One region of the Paenibacillus segetis genome, then DNA from elsewhere that is predicted to be linked to it. Evidence: riboswitches for the same ligand, from Rfam matches in the RefSeq annotation. Region 1 holds a riboswitch; the other holds the start of a gene.
The links. A riboswitch is a leader RNA that binds a small molecule or an ion and turns the genes downstream of it on or off. The one in region 1 is predicted to bind FMN.
Positions count from the first base shown of each region.

Region 2: it holds a riboswitch for FMN, as region 1 does, so the genes downstream of both, ribD (bifunctional diaminohydroxyphosphoribosylaminopyrimidine deaminase/5-amino-6-(5-phosphoribosylamino)uracil reductase RibD) here and IEW05_RS02315 (DMT family transporter) in region 1, are expected to answer to the same signal.

Region 1 covers NZ_BMFT01000001.1:553,346-561,289, forward strand. The annotation lists gene IEW05_RS02300 (methionine ABC transporter ATP-binding protein) at 1-425, shown strand, start outside; gene IEW05_RS02305 (methionine ABC transporter permease) at 425-1,105, shown strand; gene IEW05_RS02310 (MetQ/NlpA family ABC transporter substrate-binding protein) at 1,130-1,969, shown strand; FMN riboswitch at 2,148-2,299, shown strand; gene IEW05_RS02315 (DMT family transporter) at 2,424-3,398, shown strand; gene IEW05_RS02320 (YwaF family protein) at 3,541-4,335, shown strand; gene yfcE (phosphodiesterase) at 4,335-4,886, shown strand; gene IEW05_RS02330 (sugar phosphate isomerase/epimerase family protein) at 4,951-5,775, shown strand; gene IEW05_RS02335 (ABC transporter permease) at 5,971-6,747, shown strand; gene IEW05_RS02340 (ABC transporter permease) at 6,744-7,544, shown strand; gene IEW05_RS02345 (ABC transporter ATP-binding protein) at 7,575-7,944, shown strand, end outside.
Region 2 covers NZ_BMFT01000001.1:2,638,940-2,646,883, forward strand. The annotation lists gene scpB (SMC-Scp complex subunit ScpB) at 1-565, opposite strand, end outside; gene IEW05_RS12335 (segregation and condensation protein A) at 534-1,331, opposite strand; gene ribH (6,7-dimethyl-8-ribityllumazine synthase) at 1,434-1,901, opposite strand; gene IEW05_RS12345 (bifunctional 3,4-dihydroxy-2-butanone-4-phosphate synthase/GTP cyclohydrolase II) at 1,963-3,201, opposite strand; gene ribE (riboflavin synthase) at 3,229-3,912, opposite strand; gene ribD (bifunctional diaminohydroxyphosphoribosylaminopyrimidine deaminase/5-amino-6-(5-phosphoribosylamino)uracil reductase RibD) at 4,174-5,274, opposite strand; FMN riboswitch at 5,552-5,731, opposite strand; gene IEW05_RS12360 (V4R domain-containing protein) at 6,008-6,430, shown strand; gene IEW05_RS12365 (peptidylprolyl isomerase) at 6,510-6,947, opposite strand; gene lysA (diaminopimelate decarboxylase) at 7,075-7,944, opposite strand, start outside.

The DNA of each region.
Region 1 (7,944 bases):
GTGTCCCTAAAAAAAGGCGAGCTGAGCGTGTAGCCGAATGTTTGAGCTTTGTTGGTCTGCTAGATAAGGCAGAGCAGTATCCTGCTCAGCTAAGTGGGGGGCAGAAGCAACGGGTAGCTATTGCGAGAGCTCTAGCAAACCAACCGCGGGTGTTACTGTGTGATGAACCGACTTCGTCCCTTGATCCCAAGACTACGGTGGAAATTCTTGAGGTACTACGTCATATCAACCAGACTCTAGGCGTCACGATCGTCATTGTTACGCATGAAATGGAGGTTGTGAAGGGCATTTGCCAAGCGGTATCCGTAATGGAGAATGGAACACTAATCGATTCCTTCGCTCTCAAGGAACGTAGCACACAACCTGAACTTACTCGCCCACCATCGTTCAGGGAACAACTGTTAGGTAAAGCGGGGGATGTCTAATGTTCGATTTGTCCGTCATGCTGGACCAAGTGGTCAAATATCAGTCGGAAATCGTGGAAGCAATCGGGGAGACCTTTGTGATGGTGGGGATCTCCATCGCAGCAGCTATCGTGTTGGGACTTCCAGTTGGTACGCTGCTGTATTTGAGTAGGAAGGGTCAATGGTATGAGAACCGCTACGTATCTTTTGTATTGAATAATTTGGTGAATATCATTCGGTCGTTTCCGTTCTTGTTACTCGTTGTATTCATGATTCCATTAACTCGCCTTTTGATTGGAACAGCGATAGGGACTCTAGCAGCCTCTGTACCCTTAGCGATTGTAGCTATTGCTGTCTACTCCAGATTAGTTGAGCAATCTTTGCTTGAGGTTCCGCGTGGGGTTATTGAATCAGCTCAATCTATGGGAGCATCCAAACTGGAAATTATCATCAAATTTTTGTTTGTGGAAGCACGTTCTGGTTTGGTGTTAGGCTTGACGACCTCAACGATCAGTTTTATTTCTTACTCAACTGTGATGGGGATAGTTGGTGGTGGTGGAGTAGGTGATTTTGCCGTCCGCTACGGGTATCAACGTTTTGAGACAGAACTCATGGCAGCCATGATTATTTTGATGATCATCTTAGTACAGGGTATTCAGTACGCTGGAGGTTTTATTGCACGAAAGCTAGATAAGAGATAAATAGAGATAGGGAGAGATACGAATATGAATAAAAAAATGATTTCTATGCTTGTATTGCTGATGGTTGTTCTAGCTGGCTGTGGGAACAATCAGGCTAAAGTCAACCAAACGGAGCAGAATAATAATAGTGCTGCTGTAGATTCTGAAGTGACCTTGAAAATAGCTACACTGATCCCACCAATGACGGAAATTCTGGATATTGCTAAACCGCTCCTTAAGGAGGAAGGTATTAATCTGGAGATTGTTGTATTATCCGATAATGTACAGCCTAACGATGCGCTTGCTAATAAAGAAGTAGACGCTAATTTTTTTCAACACGTTCCGTACATGAATCAATATAATGAGAATAAACATAGCGAGCTAGTTCCGATTCAACCGATCTACAATGCGGTATATGGTGCTTATTCTAAACGTTACAAGGCAATTGAAGAATTACCTGATGGCGCAACGATCGCAATTGCCAATGATCCTACAAATATCGGCCGTTCGCTTGTCATGTTAGATAAAGCCGGAATAATTAAACTCAAAGATGGTGTTGGTATTCAGGCTACACAAGGCGATATTGTTGAGAATGACAAGAAATTCAAATTCGAAGAGGTTGACCTGCTTATGCTTGCCCGCATGATGGATGATGCCGATCTGGTACTGATGACACCTGCATATGCTAGTCCACTTGGATTAACACCGAAGAAAGATGCTTTGCTTACAGAGACAGGTGATTCTGAGTTCGTGATTACGTTAGTAGCGCGTGCTGATAATCAAGATTCTGAACCCATTCAGAAGCTGGCGAAGGCGATGACAAGTCCTGAAGTGAAACAGTTCTTGGAGGAAAAATATAGCGAGATTGCCCTTCCGGCATTTTAAAGTAGAGGACAAAAAAGCGAAAAGGTGCTATATTAATGTAAGTGGATTTGTATTTGCATGAAACCATAGCATTTTATGTGCTTGATGTGACTTTTTTAACAGAGAGCGGATATTTGTCGCAGTACAATAAGTACAGTTCACAAGATGTGATTAGATCACACTACAATATAAATTGAATATGGATCTTCGGGGTAAGGTGAAATTCCTGACCGGCGGTGAGGTTCGTTCCGAATGAACGAACTATAGCCCGCGACTCGTCATTGAACAAATGACGACTGACTTGGTGTAATTCCAAGGCCGACGGTAAAGTCCGGATGGGAGAAGATCAATAATTGAGCATGTCACAGTTTTTTTTCCTGTGCAAGCTTATTTGATCAGCCCCTGTTTATGTCGATTCAAGTCGATAACAGGGGCTTTCTGCTGTAGACCCCATATTCAAGAAGGGGATAGGAATATGGAGAACGTAAGTGTCAATGTTAAACCAGCATTATTGCAAAAAGATCGTGCTAGAGGTGGTTTTTGGTTAGTCGTATTAGGAGCGGCGTTATGGGGTGTGGATCCTTTATTCCGGGTCCTGCTCCTGGAGACACTCACCTCAGCACAGATTGTACTACTGGAGCATGTGATTATCGGTTTGGTGATGTTTCCAATCATATGGAAGAATCGCAAGGAATTGCTTGGTTTAGGATGGAAACAGGTAGGTGCTCTGCTCTTTATATCTTGGGGCGGATCAGCAATCGCAACCGTACTATTTACGATGGGACTAACGAATGGTAATCTCAATGCCGTTCTTTTATTACAAAAGCTACAGCCATTATTCGCTATTATTCTTGCAAGATTGTTACTGAAGGAATCATTGCCACGTCATTTCTTTTTCCTGATGTTAATGGCATTAGGTGGCACATATTTGTTAACCTTCGGCTTTACGTTACCAATTGGACATTGGAAGGATTTCGTGCAAGTAGGTAGTTTGTTGTCGCTGGGGGCTGCTGCTCTTTGGGGTGGATCAACCGTGATGGGACGGATGATGGTCGGTCAAATGAAATATGAGACGGTGACATCGTTGCGTTTTATTCTCGCTTTGCCGCTACTGCTAGCATTCACTTGGAGCGAAGGAGCAGCTTGGAACATGCCGTCAGGTACAGCTGCCATCGCTGGCGTCTCACTAAATCTACTTGGTCAGGCGTTGCTACCCGGATTACTTAGCTTGTTAGTCTACTATAAAGGTCTGACCACAACGAAAGCTTCCGTTGCTACACTAGCTGAACTCAGCTTCCCGATGGTTGGGGTGCTCATTAACTGGATCGCGTTCCAAGAGGTTATTACTCGTCCGCAAATTGTTGGTTTTGTACTCATTTGGGCTGCATTGTTCGTTATTTCTAGGCAAGGACAGAATGATGGGGCAGGGAAAACTACTATTCAACAGTAGCACATAAATTTTAAGTCTAGTCTCGAGTAACATTACATGTGACATTAGATGGAGAAATATTTAATAGCGTGTTACCCTGTATTTATGGATACAGCGGTAGCACGTTTTTATTTGGGGATTCATATCTCGGCTTAGGTTAAAGTTGATCAATAGAAAGGAAGACACGATGCCTTTATTTTCTTTCTTTGGCCCCAACAGCTCGCCCAAATTCATCATGTTCTCTACACCACATGTTAGTGCAATCGGGGTATTATTATTATTCATATTTGCTTTGTATTTATGGAAACGTAGGATCAGGAGTAACCGGGTTGCCTCATCGGCGATTCGTTATGCTCTCGTTGTTCTGCTTGCGCTTACGGAGCTCGGACTTAACACCTGGTATTTCACTAATCATTTATGGGATGTTCGTTATACACTACCACTTGAATTATGTAGTGTGACACTAATACTCTCGATCATCATGCTGCTCACCAGAAGCAAGAAGCTGTATCAGATACTGTATTTTGCCGGAATTGCCGGGGCATTTCAGGCTTTAATTACACCTAATTTAGCATATGGTTATCACCATTTTCGTTACTTCGAGTACTTCATAGCCCATGGTGCCATTGTTCTGTCTCCGCTCTACATGACATGGGTCGAGCAATATAAGCCGACGTGGAAATCAATCGGTTGGAGTTTGTTGTTTTTGAACGCTCTGGCTGTAGTGGTTGGTTCTGTGAATTATGTTCTGGGTTCGAATTACATGTTTCTTAATCATAAACCGGATACCGCGTCCGCACTTGATCTATTGGGACCCTATCCTTATTATTTACTTGCTGAGGAAGGGGTTGCACTGTTATTTTTCGTAGGCATGTATACCTTATTCTTCGTGTTTCCAAATAGGCGTAAAAAAAGACTAGCTTTAGAATCTATAACTACAAAAGGAGTCGAATCATAATGAAATTCATGTTCATTTCGGACATCCATGGGTCCGCGCACTGGTTAGAACGGGCATTGGACAAAGTAGAAGAAGAACAAGCCGATTATATCATCTTGCTTGGTGATTATTTGTATCACGGTCCGCGTAATCCATTGCCAGAAGGTTATGATCCTCAGAAGACCGCGGCTCTACTCAATGGCCAGAAAGATCGTGTCATAGCGATTCGGGGGAACTGTGATGCTGAAGTGGATCAAATGCTGCTTGAGTTTCCCATGATGGGCGATTATTCGGTGTTGTTCTACGAGGGACGTCGGATCTTTGTTACGCACGGACATGGTTTCCATATGGAGCAATTGCCACCGCTAACTGCAGAAGATATCTTTATTCAAGGGCATACACATATCCCAGTAGCCGAGAAGCGAGACGAAATTTATCTGCTTAATCCAGGGTCCATATCATTACCCAAAGGAAACTATCCTTCGTCTTATGGTGTGTTAGAAGGGAATACATTTGTGGTCAAGGATTTCGATGGGGGTACTGTCAAGGAAATTGTGTTTGATGAGGTATAGGGAGTTTAGAGAATAGGCAGCACAACTAGCAAATAACGAGAAATGAACAAGGGAGAGTATTTCATTGATTAGAGGGTTGAGTAGAGCTGGAATTGGTTCAGTTAGTGATGAACAGTTTATTACCTTAGCGGCGAAATATGGCTTTGGCGCTGTGGATCTTGAAGCAGAGGCGTTAATTGCTAGTCATGGGCTTGAAGGAGCTAAGGAGCTATTAGAGCAACATCAGATGTTGATTGGTTCTATCGGTTTGAATGTGGAATGGCGCGGCTCTGAGGAGCAGTTTCTTGAAGGTTTGAAGGGATTGGCAGCATCAGCTTCTGCTGCTTCGTCTTTAGGCTGTAAGAGTTGCTGCACCTACATTTTACCAGCTACTGATCAGAATCCGGCGCTATTTATGGCGCAGACGGTTTGCCGCTTGCGGATCATATCAGAGGTGCTAGGGGCATACGGAATTAAGCTTGGTCTGGAATTTGTGGGTCCTCATCATCTTCGGACGGCATGGAAGAATCCATTCATTTGGACCGTACATGATACATTGACATTAATCGATGCGATTGCACAACCTAATGTTGGGCTCTTGGTTGACGCTTATCACTGCTATACGACAGGGTATACGGCGGATGATATCCGTAAGCAGTTACTACCCGAGCAAATTGTTCATGTTCATATCAACGATGCCTATGATCTTCCTGTAGAGCAATTACTAGATAATGATAGACTATATCCGGGGGAAGGCGTCATCGATTTACAAGGTTTTGTACAGAGTCTAGGCGATATCGGGTACCGTGGGGTTGTTGCTCAGGAAGTGATTACTCCAGCTATATCGGCTGGAAGTCCTGATGACTTATTTCAGCGGTCCAAACTTGGGTTTGATAAGGTATTTTCATAGAATTTATAGTCATTTAACTTCCTAGCCTCAGAGGAATCTGAGGCTTTTTTTTGTTGTTAAATAGAAAGAATATAGTGCGACAATAAACTGTTGCTAAACATGTAATCGTTTGCTATGATATAACCCTTCTCTCAAAATTTACCTTGTCTGAAGTAGACAGCAGAGGCTGTCACTCACACTTATCGGAGGTGCTGCATGCTTTATTTCACTTTGGCTTCCAAAGCCTATGCCCGTAATCTTCAGTATCGCGGTGCACACATGGTACATAATATCGCAAGTGCGATGTTTGGCTACATGTATGCCTGTATCTGGATCGGGCTTGGCAAGGACCACACACTTGGAGATTACGGAACACAAGGGATGATAAGCTATATCGCTTTCACCCAATCGTCATTGTGGATTTCCGGCTTTATCTCGAACGGTCTGGGTATCCCACAAGCGGTGCGGACCGGTCTCATTTCACTCGATTTGCTACGTCCTGTCCATTTGTTCTCACATTTGATGGCCCGGGAATGGGGGCAGATCGCCTACCAGTTTCTGTACAAGTCCCTCCCTATTTATCTGTTGTTTGTTGTCGTTTTTCGGTTACAGCCTCCTGATCATTGGCTTACGCTCTTATATGCTGGTGTAGGTCTGGCTGGAGCTGCATATTTAGCTATTTGTATGAATTTCATAATTGGTGCAAGTGCGATGTGGACCACGGAATCATCATGGCTGTATTGGGGAAACCATGCATTGATTAATTTGCTAGCTGGATTCTTTATTCCGTTGGAATGGCTGCCGGGTTGGCTGGAGCAATTTGCATGGTTAACACCGTATCCTTATCTTCTCTATGTCCCTACGCGAATATTTCTTGGTTTCGGTGACGTTTCTTTGCTGTGGGGAACGTTGTTTTGGTGTGTACTTATGACATGTTGTTGTCTGTTAGCGACTCATTGGCTTAGGAGGAAAGTAGAGGTGCAGGGCGGATGAAGTTAGCATCATGGTTTTCTTTATATCGTCTGTTGATTCGTACAAGTATCCGAAGTCGGATGCAGTATAAGTTAAACTTTGTAATGGCCTCTGTACTAGCAGCGCTGATTCAAATTTCAGAATTTTTGATGGTGGCGATTGTGTTGAACAAGTTCGGTGCCATTCAGGGCTGGTCACTATATGAAATTGGATATCTCTTTGCGGTCATTACTTTGTCTAAGACGTTGTACCGAACGTTTGCTGATGAAGTTCATCACCTGGAAAAGTATCTGGTGGGTGGTGAACTGGACCAATTACTGACTCGGCCTCTTCCCGTGCTGCTAACGCTAATGCCACAGAACTTCCGGATTATGCTGGGTGAAGTACTGCAAGGTGGGTTCTTGCTCTGCTGGTCGCTTGGCAGCATGATGAGTCGTGGTCAGATTAGCTGGGTAGCTATTCCACTGACTATACTAGCGATTTGTACCGGGGCCGTTATTATGTTCTCGATCGGATTAGCTACCGCAACGCTTGGTTTTTGGACAACACGTATTTCGGAATTGCAGAACATTACGGAAGATGCGGCCCGAACTGCAGCGCAATATCCGTTGACCTTATATCCTAAATGGTTGTCTTCGTTATTGTTAATCGTGATTCCGGTAGGACTTGTAAACTATGTACCGGCTTTATATATTTTGCGTGGTGAGCTTGGGCCTTGGGTCCCAGCAGTAGTGGCATTGGCCGCAGGTCTATGTCTGTATGGAAGTCTACGTTTCTGGCAGTTCGGTATAACCAAATATCAGAGTACAGGAAGCTAGGCGATATCTAGATAAAAGGGAGGGACTCACATGAATATTGAGGTAACTGAGATCCGTAAGCAGTTTAAAACTCCGGTACCTAAGGAGGGACGATTCGCCGGATTACGTACATTATTCTCTCGGGATTATACTGTTAAAGAAGCTGTGCGCGGTATTTCATTTCAGGTGAATAGTGGGGAGTTCATCGGCTATATCGGACCGAATGGGGCGGGTAAATCAACAACGATCAAAATGCTCACGGGCATCCTACATCCAACCTCAGGTAAGGTGCTGCTTGGTGGCATGGACCCACATAAGGAACGACGTCAAACGGTTCGGCGGCTCGGAGTTGTGTTCGGACAGCGTAGCGGGCTGTGGTGGGATTTGCCTGTGAAGGATTCCTACGATATTTTGACCGAAA
Region 2 (7,944 bases), 2.1 Mb from region 1:
CCAGTTTTTGAAACAATAGCTGAGTCTCCTCCTCCAAATGCTCCGTATTCTCGAAATTGGACATTTCCGGAAGATCCTTCAAGCTTCCTAAGCCGAAGTAATCAAGAAACGACTTCGTAGTTCCATATAAAATGGGACGACCAATCGCTTCTGCTCTACCCACCTCTTCGATTAGGTCTTTATTAACCAAAGTGTGAATAGCCCGTTCCGACTTGACCCCACGAATTTCCTCGATCTCAACCCTAGTGATAGGTTGGCGGTAAGCGACGATGGATAATGTCTCTAATGCAGCCTGGGATAGAGATGACCTGGAAGGGGAATAAGCAAGTCGTTCAAAATATGGAGCGTGATCCGGGAGTGTCGCCAATTGATAATTCCCGGCGATTTGCACAATCTGTAACCCTCGACCGGCTCGTTCAAATGAGGTCTTCATATCGAGCAATGCATCGGTGATCAACTCTGAGCGCTGCTCGGTAACTTCTGAAATCTGCTTCACGCTGAGGCCCTCTTCCCCCGCTAGAAACAATAAGCCTTCAATAATCGACTTCAAGTCCTGAAAATTCATTAACCTTTCCTTCCCCTCTCCACTCCATTACAATGTCGTCAAACAATCTGTTCTGATAACAAACAATTTGTTTCATTTTCATTAATTCCAATACAGCGAGAAAAGTAACGACGATCTCATGTCGGTACATTTCGGGATGGAGTAGCTTTGAAAACAGTAATCTGCCACCCTTGCCTGTACTCTCTAATGCCGATACCACTTCTCGTATACGATCCTTTACTGAAATTTCATCCCGCTGAATTCGTGCTACTACATTACGCTTAACCGCTCTTCTTAAAGCTTTCTGAAACATAGCGATTAAATCTTCGGTATGCAAACCTTTGACGGGGTTCTCCTGCACTTGAGGCATAAATGGGGTTAGATCCTCCGGTTCCTTGGAGAAAATAAGACTCCGCTCCCATTCCCGTTCATGAAGATGCTCGGCGATCCCTTTATATTTACGATATTCGATCAGCTTACGAATGAGTTCGTCCCGTGGGTCCTCTTCATCGTCCATTAAATACTCAAAATCTTCGTCAAACTCGATGACAGGTGGTTTTGGCAATAATTGTTTGCTTTTTATCGACAGTAAAGTGGCCGCCATGACAAGAAACTCGCTGGTAACATCCAGCTCCAATTCTTGCATGCTATGCAAATATTCGAGATATTGATCTGTTATATCGCTTATTGAGATTTGATGGATATCAATCTCAGCTTTATCGATCAGATGGAGCAGCAAATCAAGCGGCCCCTCAAAGGTCTCCAGCTTATATGATACTGTCGTCAATGAAAACATCCTCCGCCTATTTAAGTGCTGGCTTGTAATAACAAGCGAGCAAATGAAAAATGTAGTACCCTTGCGAAAAAAGGGTACTACATTAAATAAGCACTATTTTAGCAGTTTCGTCAAGTTCGCCATTTCAATTGCCGCCATCGCAGCATCCCAGCCTTTGTTCCCGGCCTTCGTACCGGCACGCTCGATTGCCTGTTCGATATTCTCCGTTGTTACTACCCCAAAGATTGTTGGAACACCTGTTTTGAGCCCGATGGCTGCTACGCCCTTTGCTACCTCATTACATACATAATCATAATGTGAGGTTGAGCCACGAATAACGGTACCCAAGGTGATGACGGCATCATAATTTCCGCTTTCCGCTAGCTTCTGTGCTGCAAAAGGAATCTCAAATGCTCCGGGTACCCATGCTACATTCACTTCATCGTCTTGAACCCCATGTCGCTTCAATGCATCCAGCGCACCACTCAGCAGCTTACTTGTAATGAATTCGTTGAAACGTCCAACGACGATAGCGTATTTTAACCCTTCCGATACTAATGTTCCCTCAAAATAATTAGCCATTTCAAATCAAACCTTTCATTATTAGATAATATTTTTATTAGCGGTAAAGCTAAGTGTTCCTTTAAACTTTTGCAGACTCATCTTGTTCTATATCATCAAACTCTAGCAGATGTCCCATTTTCGCCTGTTTTACATGTAAATAATTACTATTGTCTTGATTTTCTTTAATTTGAATCGGCACCCGTTCGACAACTTCTAATCCATAGCCCTCAAGCCCCTTAATTTTCCGAGGGTTGTTCGTCATTAAGCGAATTTGTCTCACACCTAGATCCTTCAATATCTGAGCACCAATCCCGTAATCTCGCAGATCCGCTGGAAATCCAAGCTTAAGATTCGCATCAACCGTGTCCAATCCTTGTTCTTGCAGCTTATAAGCCTTCAGTTTATTCACTAGGCCAATGCCTCGGCCTTCTTGCCTCATGTACAGCAGTACACCATTCCCAGCTTCCTTAATTTGGCGAAGAGCTGCTTCAAATTGTGGACCGCAATCACAACGATGAGAATGAAACACATCACCCGTTAAGCACTCAGAATGTACACGCACTAACACCGGTTTTTCACTATCAATCTCACCCATAACTAGAGCAACGTTCTCTTTCGAATCCACTTCATTGGTATAGGCAATCGCTCGGAAATCACCATAATCTGTTGGCATTTTCACTTCCACTTCGCGGGTCACAAGCTTCTCTTTCTCATTACGATAATGAATTAAATCTTTGATACTGATCAGTTTTAGATCAAAGGCCTTAGCAATTTCCACCAGTTGAGGAAGTCTGGCCATCGTTCCATCTTCTTTAATGATTTCACATATCACCGCTGCCGGATAAGATCCACACATCCGGGCAAGATCTACTGCTGCCTCCGTATGCCCCGCACGTCTAAGCACTCCACCCTTCTTCGCAATCAACGGGAACATATGACCCGGACGACGGAAGTCTGACGGCTTGGCTTTAGGATCCAAGATCCCTTTTATTGTAGTGGAACGCTCAAATGCTGAAATCCCAGTCGTCGTATCGATGTGATCAATAGAAACTGTAAATGCCGTTCCATGATTATCCGTATTCTGCGCCACCATTGGCTGTAGATCAAGTTCTTCGGCGCGGCTTTGCGTAATCGGCAAACATACAAGCCCCCGACCCTGTGTAATCATAAAATTGATCACTTCAGGTGTAGCCTTTTCGGCTAAAGCAATAAAATCTCCTTCATTCTCACGATCTTCATCATCAACAACGATGACTACTTTACCACGCATCAAATCGTATATTGCTTCTTCAATTTGATTCAGTTGAATTTCGCTCATTATAATCCCCTCCTATGGGTTGTTTATTTAAACAAAACCATTCTCCACTAGAAAAGACATATCCATGCTGGAGGATGATGCTGATTGTGCTTTACTGCTTCCATCATCGCTTTTTGCACGACCGTATCTCAGCAGATGATCTACATATTTTCCTAACACATCGCACTCTAGGTTCACCGTATCACCCGTATTTTTATATGCAAACAAAGTCTCTGACAAGGTATGTGGAATAATCGAAATACTAAATCCTCTTGCCTTTACATCAACCACAGTTAAGCTTATACCGTCCACAGTGATCGATCCCTGAGGAATAATGTATTTAAATAAAGAAGGGTCGGACGGAGCAATTTCATACATGACCGCATTGTAATCTCTCTTCGAACCCGTAATTGTTCCGACACCATCAACATGCCCTTGCACGATATGACCACCAAATCGACCACCTGCTAACATGGCCCGCTCAAGATTAACTTTACTGCCAGGCTTAAGGTCTTTGAGATTGGTATTACGATAAGTTTGAGGCATAACATCAACCGTGAACTTATTTCGCTGAAATGATGTTGCTGTAAGGCAAACTCCGTTTACCGATATGCTATCACCTAGCTTCAGACCATCCGTAATCAAGTCTGCCGAAATTTCCAGCTCCATAGCTTCCCCTCTGCGGCTGACGGAATTCATCCTGCCTACTTCTTCTACGAGTCCGGTAAACATCGGCTCGCCTCCTTTGCTAAGTACATGTTAAAGTTTGGTGAAAAGTATGGGCAGTCGGCGTGATTCAGACTTTCGATCGTTGTTGCCACGTGATTGTCTGATTTTTATGAACCCAGGCAGGGTTACAATCACGTGGCAAAGACAAACACTTCGCTTCTCCAGTTCTGAATCACACCTCGTACCCACTTTTTCATCTTCATCACACTTTTAAAGATGTAGTGTATCAAACTCGTTTCGCTGCAGAAAAGAAAATGAAATTAGTTAAGGCCAGTCAGGGATTCCTCGGATACATATGTTATCTCCGATTTGCTCTACTTCGAGGTCTTTTAAGGAAACCGCATCCTGCATGAGATCAAAACCATCAAACCTAAAGTTTCCAGGTGCTTCTAGTCCACCAACAAGCTTTGGTGCAAAGAATAAGATAATTTCATCAACGAGCCTATTCTGAATGAGCGAACCATTCAATCGGCCGCCTCCCTCTACAAGGATCGAGGAAATATCCAGTTCTCCTAACTTAGCTAGAGCATCTTGTAAATCGACCTGCGGCCCTTCACCACAAGTGAGTACATTGATCCCACGATTCTTCAGAGTAGAAACCCTAGTAGGGTCAACCTGACTCGTCGTCAAGATGATCGTTTGAGCTAACCCGTCGGAAAGTACTTTGGAGGAGTCCGGAATCCGTAGCTTGGAATCGACAATGATCCGAATCGGAGACAAACCAGGGACCTGAAGTCTCGTTGTTAATTGCGGATCATCTGCTATTACCGTTCCTACCCCAACCATAATGCCCTGATGGCGGTGACGCAGCGTATGAACCATCTCTCTTGATGACTCATTTGAGATCCACTTACTATCTCCCGTCTTAGATGCAATTTTCCCATCCAAAGTACTTGCTGTCTTGATCGTAACGTAAGGTATTCCGGTAGTAATGTACTTAATGAACTTCTTATTCAGTTTCAAAGCTCGATCTCGAAGCACCCCAACTTCTACATCGATCCCACTCTGACGTAGAATCTGAATACCGTGTCCGGCTACCTGCGAATTGGGGTCCTCACAAGCGACAACTACCCGGGATACCTTCTCGGCAATTAGCCGCGCCGCACATGGCGGTGTTGTTCCATAATGACTACAAGGCTCGAGTGACACATATACGGTACTACCTTCAGCAGTTGTTCCGGCCATGTTTAGCGCATGAACCTCTGCATGTGGCTCGCCTCTTTTCAAATGCGTCCCCAACCCAAGAATGGCACCATCCTTCACGACTACAGCTCCAACAACCGGGTTCACTCCAGTTTGCCCTTGGGCCTTCTCTGCCATATCAAGCGCAAGCCCCATATAATACTCGTCATTAATCTTATCCACACATTACACCTCCAATCACGCAACACCACTTAAGAACATAAAAAATCCCTACCGGAACAATCCAGTAGGGAGTCATGGAAGATATTATTCGCAAATAAAGTCAGCAAATAGGGATATTGCGAATCCATAATAAATAATGGAAAACTCAAATAAACCCTTAGCACTTTTAAATATGTCCAGAACAAAGCTAGACCTAAACTTTGTGAAAAAAAGGACAATAAAAAGTCTGCTCAACATTTTGGACAAATTGATCTGTATAACGATCAAATGTCCCTGCGTTTTCCTTCTCCCATCCAGACTATACTGTCGGTCCCGGAATCACACCGGCTCAGCCATATGCATATCAAAGATACGCATACAGGTCACGGACTTGTGCCTGCCTTGCTTCATCAAACTATCAAAGCCAAGACATGCCATCACCGTCGGTAGGGAATTTCACCCCTCCCCGAAGGACTGCATAAAAAATATTTAATTATATCGATATCGGTGTTTTAGCAAACCATAACACCCTATCCACTATGACGGTATCTTATCACCATGAATTAAAAAAATCAAGGAAGTGCGTTATTATCTTGTCTGAAGCAAGAGAGAACACGGAGACCCCCTCTCATTATGTGATGATAATCACAAGGGGTGTACAAATATAACGTTAGGATTAGACATACAAGTACAACATTACTATTTTGACTAAGGGAATGGAGATAGGCAAATGAACAACTTTACTTTTGAGGACATGAAGCAAATAAAAAGAACTACTTTGGGCGCTGAGGTTCCCTTAGAACTATTCCGTGCCATTCGATTAATCGGGATGTACCAGGGCCTACCATCAGGGGGGAAAGGCACAACAATGACCATCGGAAGAAAAATCGGTCAGAGTCTACCTGTCACTTCACTTGAAGAGCTTCTTCATCTACTCGAAGAATTGAAAATTGGCATTCCTCACATCTTAAGTACAAATGAAAAAGGCATGACTATTGCTGTTGAAGATTGCTTTTGTGAAGGCCTTCCCATTCATGAAGGGCAGATGGTTTGTGACCTTGAGGGAGCAATTTTGGAAGGAGCGCTGAGCAAAATATACAATAAAAGAGTCACAGCTAAGGAAATAAAGTGTAATGTTAACGGGGATGAACGCTGCGAATATGAATTAAGGTTTTAGCTATAAACCTATAGTAAAGCCCCCCTCCATTGTGATTCCATAGGAGGGGGGCTATTCACATTAGCTCATAAGCTAATTCTTACTCTTCGTCCCAAACAGAAACTTCTTTCATCTTGTCGCCAGCTTTAACTTGGTCAACAAGCTCCATGCCAGAAGTAACTTTACCGAACACGGTGTGCACACCGTTCAAGTGCGGTTGTGGTTCGTATACGATAAAGAACTGGCTTCCGCCTGTGTCTTTACCAGCGTGAGCCATAGACAGAACTCCACGTTCGTGTTTCGTTGTGTTCGTTGCTGTCTCGCATTTGATTGTGTATCCAGGTCCACCAGTTCCATTACCTGTTGGGCAGCCACCTTGTGCAACAAAACCAGGAATTACACGGTGAAACGACAAACCATTATAAAATCCGGAGTTCGCTAATTTTTCAAAGTTAGCTACCGTACCTGGTGCTTCTTCTGGCAAGAACTGAATTTCAATTTCTCCGCCTTTTTCCAAAACGATTTTACCTTTTTTCATATGGAACACTTCCTTTTCATGTCTCTTAAATCAAACCTCTTACAGTGTACTATGAAATGACGCGAGGAGCAAAGAGACTTACAGAAGAAGTTCAAAAATGTCTGTTTATTTAAGACAATATTTCACACTATTTAAGTAAAGGTTGCTTCGAAATCCGTTCCGGAATTACATCACCTGCAACAATATCCTGCAAGCTTTCTCTTTTGACCACAAGATCACTGCTACCTTCGTTAACGAAGACAACTGCCGGACGAGGAATCCGGTTATAATTACTCGCCATTGCATAGTTGTATGCTCCAGTACAAGCAACAGCGAGCAGATCTCCACTGTTTACTTTAGGAAGATCTATATCCCAGATGAGCATATCTCCACTTTCGCAACATTTACCCGCGATGGATACCGTTTCTTCGGCAACATCATTCCCGCGATTTGCTAACATAGCCTCATATTTAGATTCATAAAGAGCTGGGCGTGGGTTATCTGTCATTCCACCATCCACAGCAACGTATTTACGAACACCTGGGATCTCTTTACTTGTTCCAACCGTATACAACGTCGTTCCTGCATCGCCTACAATACTACGACCTGGCTCAACCCAGATCTCAGGAAGTTGGGCATAAATACCAACGAAATATTGCTTCACTGCATCCGTAATCGACTTCACATAGTCCGATACCTTGAGTGGTGTATCTTCTGCGGTATAACGGATACCAAATCCGCCACCCAAGTTGACCACTTTAAAAACAACACCGAGATTTTCCTTCACTTGCCCCGCGAATTCAGCAACTCGCTCAATCGCCAATTGGAAGCCTTCAACCTCAAATATTTGTGATCCGATATGTGAGTGTAGGCCGAGTAGATTTAAATTCAAACTTCCGGACGCCAGTTCTACAGCTTCTAAGGCCGATCCATTTGCGATGTCAAACCCAAATTTGGAATCCGTTTGCCCCGTAGAAATATATTCGTGCGTATGAGCCTCCACACCTGGAGTAACACG